DNA from 2 places in the Paraburkholderia sp. FW306-2-2C-D06C genome. Region 2 is predicted to be linked to the other one. Evidence: predicted binding sites of a transcription regulator. Region 2 holds the regulator's gene; the other holds the start of a gene.
The links. Region 2 encodes LexA, which represses DNA repair genes until DNA is damaged. Its sites were predicted from a motif close to ACTGTATNNNNATACAGT; they were not measured.
Positions count from the first base shown of each region.

Region 1: a site for LexA is predicted at 2,940-2,957, ahead of imuA (translesion DNA synthesis-associated protein ImuA). Genes of this name have one in related genera too.

Region 1 covers NZ_JBYSWU010000061.1:28,451-32,624, reverse strand. The annotation lists partial or broken gene AC3WLT_RS31865 (PHP domain-containing protein) at 1-739, opposite strand, end outside; gene AC3WLT_RS31860 (Y-family DNA polymerase) at 746-2,215, opposite strand; gene imuA (translesion DNA synthesis-associated protein ImuA) at 2,136-2,837, opposite strand; gene AC3WLT_RS31850 (tautomerase family protein) at 3,405-3,845, opposite strand; gene AC3WLT_RS31845 (dicarboxylate/amino acid:cation symporter) at 3,987-4,174, opposite strand, start outside.
Region 2 covers NZ_JBYSWU010000016.1:121,777-125,950, reverse strand. The annotation lists gene nodI (nodulation factor ABC transporter ATP-binding protein NodI) at 1-440, opposite strand, end outside; gene AC3WLT_RS14970 (universal stress protein) at 673-1,137, shown strand; gene AC3WLT_RS14965 (DUF2939 domain-containing protein) at 1,170-1,832, opposite strand; gene AC3WLT_RS14960 (hypothetical protein) at 2,019-2,363, opposite strand; gene lexA (transcriptional repressor LexA) at 2,438-3,088, opposite strand; gene AC3WLT_RS14950 (sulfate ABC transporter substrate-binding protein) at 3,385-4,174, shown strand, end outside.

The DNA of each region.
Region 1 (4,174 bases), on a different contig from region 2:
GAGATCGCAGGTGCTGCTCGGCGTTGGGCGCGAGATCATAGCCGCATTCCCCGACGGGCTTTCCGACGCGGATCGCCGTCAGCACGTCCTGCAGCGGCTTGCGCGAACGCACGTGCATGACGGGCGCGCCGGTCGCGACGACGGGAACGCCGTGACGCGCCGCGACGTGTTCGACGGCGCCGCGGTGAATATCGTCCATTGCACGCGCGTGCAATGTCAGTGCGACCCATGCGCGATCGCCGAAGGTCTGGACGAACCACTCAACCTGCGTATCCAGTCTGTCTTCATCGGCGGGGTAGTCCGGTGACAGGATCGCGACGCACCCGGGCAGTCCCCGCAGGTGTCCAAAGGGCTTCTCCGGGTGCGCGAGATCCAGCGGCGCGAGCCGGTAGCTGCCCTTGTGTGCGCGCATGCGGCCGAGCGTGATCAGCTCGGACAGGTTGCCATAGCCTTCGCGCGTCATCGCCAGTGCGGTGAATGACAGGGCCGGCGAGCCGTCGGCGTTGGTCAGGTGGAAGTGCGACCCGACGATGAAAGGCAGCCCGGCCTTCTTCGCCTCGACGTGCGCGCGCACGACGCCGGCCAGCGAGCATTCGTCCGTGACGGCCAGCGCGGCATACCCGAGCTGTGCGGCGCGAGCGGCGAGATCCTCGGCGTGCGATGCGCCGTGCAGAAAGGAAAAGTTGGACGCGCACTGAAGCTCCGCATAGTCGGGCAGTGCGCCGTAGGTCGGCGCCATGGGCGATCACCCGAACAGGCCGTGCAGGAACCAGCGCGGCTCGCGTTCGTCGACGGCGCTTACTCGCTCCCGGAAGACCCAGTAGTGCAGCGCGTCTTCGGACTCCGCGACAAAATAGTCTCGCGTCACCGGATGCCCATCCTGCCAGCCGACCTCGATCCGTTCGCCCGGCGAGACCATGCGCAGCGGCGTGCCGTAGAACGGGCGGTGGCCGCGCATGATGAGCTGTACCGGCTTGTCGAGCAGCCAGGCGGGTCGCGGAAGATTCGGCGGCGGCAGCGTGGCCCTGGCGGTCTCGCCGATGGGAAGCCAGCGTGCGGCGACTTCCGGACGGTGGTCGGCAACCGGCGCCGCCTTGAGCACGTTCTGCGCGCCGAGCCGGGCGACGAGCAGCTCCATGAGGCGCGCGTGATCCTGAGGCGAGCCGCCGGGCTCCGGGAACAGCGATTCGCTCGGCGTGTCCGCTTCGCGGACGTCCTTTGCATCGAGGCGAACGGCGATGACCGGCGCGGCCAGTTCGACGCGGCCCAGCCGTTCTTTCAGAAGACGCACGAGGTGCTCCTCGCGCGACGTCGGTTCCGCGAGGGCAACTTCGATTGCCGTCGGCGGCACCGCCGCGCGGCCGCGTTCATGCTCGAGCTCAAGTACAAACCGCGCGATCGCCAGCTGTCGGGCCGACAGCCAGCCGGTCATCTGCAGGATCAGGCGCCGCGCCGCGAACAGCACGGCTTCCGCATGCTCGATCCGGTCGGGCAACTCGAGCCGCGCGCTGAAGGCGGGGGGCAACGCCAGCCATTCGTACACTTCGGGCGCTGCGCCCGTCGCCCGATCGAGCGCATCCAGCAGCGCCGTGCCGCAGCGCTTCTTGAGGCCTGCGCGGGGTAGTCGCCGGACGTCGTCGACCGTTTCGCATCCCAGTCCGTCGAACCATTCGGCGTAGGGGCGCGCAGGCGGCAGGGCAGGTAACGGCACGCGACGCAGTGCGCGGTCGACGGAGCGCAGCGTGAGCGCGATGCCAGCCGATGACCGGGCGAAGAGCCACGCGGCCTGCCCCGTAGGGGCAACGGCAAGTGTCGCGGTCACGCCGAACGCGCTCACCGTTTCGCCCGCCCGCCGGCGCAGTGGCCGGATGCCGCCGAAGAGCCGCAGGCTCGCCGAGACGTCGGCCAGCACGACCGATTCCTCCGCCAGCACCACGTGGGGGGTGAACTGCAGCAGGGCGAACGCCACGCCACGAACCAGCTCCGCTTCACGGGTGAGATAACGCTCCCGGATGACCGCGTCGGGCGCGAGCGTCAGCACGCCACCGCGGCGCATGCCGGCCACGATCCCGGCGGGATGCGCCGCGCGGTCGAGTGCGACAACGCGGTCCTTTTCCAGCACGACGAATCCGGCCTCATGGCGTGGCGTCGACCAGCGCGGGAGAAACGACTCGAGGGCGAGGTGCGGCAGATGTACGCCGATCCAGAGTTGCATATCGGCTCAACAGGGCCGGTGAAGGCGTGAGAGGAACGAAAACGGGTTCGTCGCGCTGCGGTCCGCGGCGCTTGACGAAGGTCACTTCAATGCCGCCCCTGGCGGCTCGCAGCGCAAGCCGCAGCGGCGCCGGCGACGTCGCCTGGGCGGCCGCGAGCGGGCGAAACAGGAGCAGCAGGGTGTCCGAGGCCTGCGCGGCCAGATGCAGGCGCCGGAGCGCTTCCTGCCGGACTTCGGCCTGCCAGAAGAGCAGGGCGCCGCAGGTGCCGGCACGCAGGATCTGCTCGGCGGCCCACAGCGCATCAGCCGTGCGGGGTGCGCGCAGCACGCAGGCCTGTCCTGCGGGAACGCCCAGCCACGCCAGTCCGGTGGGTTGTAGCCGATGCGGCGGCTGCAGCAGGAGCAAGGGGCGGGATCCAACGGTCGCCAGTGCGGGCTGCAGCAGACGCAGTTCACCGCAGCCCGGCTGCGGTGTGAGCAGTTCGGTGAGCGCGCCAGCGGGCCAGCCGCCGCCCGGCAGCTCGGCGGTTAGCGCGGCGTGGCCGCACGACACCACCCGATCGAAGCCGGCGGCCAGCTGCGAAGCTCGCCATAGCGTTATTCCCCCCGAGCCGGGATACATAATTTCGTGCAGTAGAGCATCCAGAGAACGTGTCCGCTCGTCTGGAGAACGTAGTTGCACGGGAACGGTGGCGGTGCGGTTCATGGGAAGCGCTCGCTAAATACTGTATAAATATACAGTGATTCTAGCGCAAAAATTGCCGGGCCGTTTGCGGGAGCCACTGTCTACGACGTAGTCAGGTCATCAAGGCCCTCCACGTTGTCCGGTCGTCCCTGATCGACCCACAACTGCCGTTCGGACCGCTACAACTGCAATGACAGCTTCCGGGGTACAACGGACAACCACCCAGTCGGTAACTCATCGACCAATGCGGTCATTGAGCCGATCGCCGGCCAAGGGTCGCCATCGGCCCCCAAAGCGACCCTTCCGATTTCCCGAGGGTAGTCGTTCATCTCGTCGAGTTGTCTGTCAGGTACACGGAAACAGACAGACAGTGCAACCGCCGTTGGACGGCGAGGCAATTCAAGAGCCTCTCTTACTTTTCTTTCTTCTTCTCCTTCCGAATCTCGGCCTCTTGCGCCCGGCTTACAGCAACCCGCGAGAGGGATGGTCCTGACGTGGAGACAACTATTTCCCAATACCGAGAAGGAATTCGCGATCGGGCTCCGGCATTGAATTGAGCCATTCCGATTCGGCTCCAGGTGCGGGCAACACCTTACCGTACTCAACCATGTGGGACGGCGGTAACTCAGAGAGATACACCCAAACGGAGCGCTTTTCGGCGCCCGTCGCGTTTGCGACAAGCGTGACGAGAGCTTCGAGCAAACCCCTCTTCTGATCCGCGCTTCTGCCCGCACGGATCTGTCCTTGGACAAATAGCTGATCCGACACGAGCGGTGCTCCGCCGAGGAAGTGATCGCCAGCCGGAATGGCCTGAAAAATCACCTGCGCGAAAAAGCCCTGCGCGCCGGTCGCCTCGCTGTGTACGCGCGTAATGTCTCGCGCGATCTCCCGCTTCTGCGGATCGGTAAGCCGCCCAGCGGCCGCCATCACGGTATAAGTTGGCATGCTGCTCTCCTGTTGCGATTGCACGCTACGTTGCGGATTTGCAAATCTCGAATTGGGGCGATGGATACGCCTCGTCCCTCACGGCCCCGACGCGATATCTCAAGGAATCTGTTTCCGCGCCGGAAAATCGGTGACTCGGAATTAATGCGCCTTGCTATCGACAGATTGTGACCCATTCAGCGTTACCGATCCATCGATCGAGATGCGTTGATCCCGCTCTCCGTAGAGCACCGCGTGCATTTTCGACCGATCGAGCTCCCCCTCCCACGCCGACACCACGACAACCGCTACTGCATTGCCAATGACGTTCACCAACGAGCGGCATTCTG
Region 2 (4,174 bases):
AGCGTGAGGCGCCGCTTCATGCCGCCCGACAGTTCGCTCACGCGCGCATCCGCCTTGCTTTCGAGGCGCGCGAACTCGAGCAGCGACGGCACCATCGCGCGGCATTGCGCGGCGCTCAGGCCAAAGTAGCGGCCGAACACAAGCAGATTTTCGCGGACCGTGAAATCGGGATCGAGATTGTCGAACTGCGGCACCACACCGACGCGCGCTCGCGCCACCCGCGCGCGGCGAGGAATCGGTTCGCCGCACAAGCGGATCGAGCCGGCATCCGGGGCCGCAATGCCCAGCAGCATGCGCAGCGTGGTGGTCTTGCCCGCGCCGTTCGGTCCAAGCAGACCAAAACATTCGCCGACGTTGACATGAAACGACAATCCGTCGACGACCGTCTTCTCGCCGTAGCTTTTTTTGACGTGGTGGAATTCAATGGCGGCTTCAGACATGGATCGAACGAGGCTCCGGGAAAAAACGCGAATGGCCGGTAAGGTCGCTCATTCTATGGCATCGGCAGCCTGGCGTTGATCTGCGCTTCGCCACTCACGCGGCGTTTCTTGCGCTGCCGCATAGCCTCGCACCTGCCTGGGGCGCACTTAGCGTTTTCCATCCCTTGCAACCTGAATTGCGGCGCACCATGATTCATTTACGACCGCGTTCCCCGCGGTAAGGGAGAAAACCATGGCGAGCTACAAAAAAATCCTGCTTTGCTACGACGGCTCGCGCGAGGGCCGCAAAGCGCTGCGCTGTGGCGCCGATCTGGCGCTGGACCTGAAGGCGGAAACGCATCTGTTGTCGGTGGTGGACATGCGCTCGAGCATAGCGCAAAGCGCGGGCCTGCTCACCGACGTGGCCTGCGGCAGCTTCGAGAAGACAGCGCGTGACATCCTGCAGGAAGGGGTGGACTGGCTCACCGAGCGCGGCGTCAACGCGCAAGGACATTTCGCGTTCGGTCATCCCATCGACGAGATTGCCAATCTCGCCAACGAACTGCACGTCGACCTGGTGGTGGTCGGCCACCGTTGCCGCACGGGTCTGTCACGCTGGTGGATGGGCGCGGGAAATACGCCGCTGCTCGACCGGGTCTCGTGCAGCATTCTGGTGGCATGTTCGTCCGCCCAGGAGCAGCAGCAAGCGGCGGCTTGACGCCAGCCCCATGAACCGCGTCGACCGGAAGATCAGTCGTTCAGGTCGACCGCGGCGAACTTCCATGTGAGCAAACCTTCGCGCCGAAAGATCGCCGCGTAGCGCGCGTCGCCCGCGCCGTGCTGATACCTGATGACGAATTCGTTGATGCTGCGATAGCCCGCCGTGGTTTGCGGCGGTTGTGGCGGTGTGGCGCTGTTGCCCGCGTTGTTAGCCGCGCTGTGCGCTGCGGTGTTAGCCGCGTTGTTAGCCGTTTTGCCGTCGGCAGGGGACGCAGGCGCATTTTCCGCGGCAGGCGGCGCGGGCGGCCGCTCGCCCGGTTCGCCACGCGGCGGCATGCCGTTCAGCAACGCGGCTACGCCGTCCGGCGTCGCGTACGCATCTACTAGCGGTCCGATCAGCGCAACGCCGATCATCGCGCCAATGGCGGCAAATGGATTGCCGTTGCCATGTGCGTCGAGCCGGCGCGTCAGCAAGCCGGTGACCTGTTGCTTCAGGCTCTCGCGCAACGCCGGAAAGTCGACATACTGATTGACGGTCTCCGCATCGCGCGCGTCTGCCGCGCGTTTCAGATTGTTCAGCGCGATATATGGCGATGCATAGCCGAATCCCAGGGCGGCCACCACTGCAATCACAATCAGAACAACGATCAGCGGCCGTGCGGCGCTGCGTTTGGTGCGTGTCGAAACTGCCATCGAGTGGAACTCTCTATCAAGGGTGGTCTAACGTGGACCGCGGCCACACGAAAACGATCCCACGCGATGCAATATCTGAAGAGATCTGGAGAGGCGCGCGCAAGGCACCAGCAGGGCAATGACAGGTAAATGACAGGTTAATGACAGGTCAACAGCAGAGCAACTACACGCACGCCCCGCTCCTGATTACTCGAACACCGCCCCGTGCACGTTGGCTTCTTCAGCGATGCAGCGGTCGATCATCCGGCATACGGCGTCTACCGTGCCGACCATGATCAGCCGCGACGGCCCGTGATAGACGCGCACCGGTGCCCGTCGCGCCGGCTCTGCCGTATTCAGCCCTGAATTCAACGACACTCGAGCGAAAGCCGGCAACGACGACGGCAAGCTCGGCGCCCGCGATGCAGGTTCGTCGAACAGCGATGAAGCGCTGGCCGTGGACGCCTCGATCAGCGAACAGGGCACCAGCTTGCGCAGATGGCGCAAACGACCGAACTGGCGAAAAGGCAGCAGGCGGGCAAGGCGTTCCATGAGTCTCTCCAGGCGATTCAACGTAGGGGCAGCGGCGCGTTAGGCGTCGGGCAAGCGTTGGTAGAAGCAGGCGCTCAGAACTCGCCGGGGCGGATCAGCCCAACAGCGATGCCTTCCAGCGCGAAATCCGCACTGCCGGTCTGAACGAAGATGTTTTCGTAATCGGGGTTTTCCGCGATCAGTTCGATGCCGTTTGGCCGACGCTTCAGGCGCTTGACCGTTACGTCGTCGCCGAGCCGCGCGATGATGATCTGGCCGTCTTTCGCTTCGCTTTTCTTTTGCACCGCGAGCAGGTCGCCGTCGAAGATGCCGGCGTCGCGCATCGACAACCCGCGAACCTTCAGCAGGTAGTCCGGTTTGCTCGAGAACAGCGCCGGGTCGCACGCATAGTGCTGCGAGATATGTTCCTGCGCGAGGATCGGGCTGCCGGCCGCGACGCGGCCGATCAGCGGCAGCGACAGCTGCATGATGCTGGGGTGCGGCAACGTGAACTGGTGCGGCGAATCTTCGGGACCCGCCAGCAGACGAATGCCGCGCGACGCACCTGCCGCGAGTTCGATCACACCCTTGCGGGCCAAGGCACGCAGATGTTCTTCGGCCGAATTGGCCGAGCTGAAACCCAGTTCGGCGGCGATCTCCGCGCGGGTGGGCGGAAAGCCGGTACGTTCGATAGCCCGTCGGATCAGATCGAAAACCTGCTGCTGTCGTGCGGTGAGTTTGGTCATGGCGCTACTGTATGTATGAACAGGTGACTGTATTTTTATACAGTATTCGATGCAATTCAAGCTTTACTTTAAGTTCGTCGTCTGGGGTGTCGCTCCGGCGTCGCAAAAGGACGCTTAAACAACCGTTTTCGTGTCGCAACGCCTTATCCAGCTGCCATTACCACTTTTACGTATTAAAGAATGAAGAAACATTATTTTTAATGATGAAAGCCCTTCGATAGACTGGCCTCCGAGTTGACGCGCTGCAGACGCAAAAACAAGACGCCGTAACGGCAACCACAACGCGGAGAAGCTGGATGAACCATCGGGGCACGGGGCTGGCAGGCAAGACCAAAAAACTCATCGCGGCGCTCGCGTTCGGCGCGGCAACCGCTGTCGGCGTGATGGCGCAGGCGCACGCCGCCGACACGACGCTGCTGAACGTGTCGTACGACCCGACGCGTGAACTGTACCAGGACGTCAATCAGGCATTCGGCAAGGAATGGAAGGCCAGGACCGGCGAATCGATCACCTTCAAGCAGTCGCACGGCGGTTCGGGCGCTCAGGCGCGCTCGGTGCTCGACGGTCTGCAGGCGGATGTCGTGACGCTGGCGCTCGCCTACGACATCGACGCGCTGGCTAACAAGGGTTTGCTGGACAAGGGCTGGCAAAAGCGTTTGCCGGACAACGCGTCGCCGTACACGTCGACGATCGTGTTCCTCGTGCGCAAGGGCAACCCGAAGCACATCAAGGATTGGGACGATCTGACCAGGCCGGGCGTGTCGATCGTCACGCCGAATCCGAAGACCTCGGGCGGCGCGCGCTGGAACTATCTGGCCGCATGGGCCTACGCCGAACATCAGCCGGGCGGCAGTGACCAGAAGGCGAAGGAATTCGTCGGCAAGCTCTATAAGAATGCCGGCGTGCTGGATTCGGGGGCGCGCGGCGCAACGACCAGCTTCGTGCAGCGCGGCATCGGCGACGTGCTGATTGCATGGGAAAACGAAGCGTTCCTGTCGCTGAAGGAATTCGGTCCGGACAAGTTTGAAATCGTCGTGCCGTCGGTGAGCATTCTGGCCGAGCCGCCGGTTGCCGTGGTGGACAAGG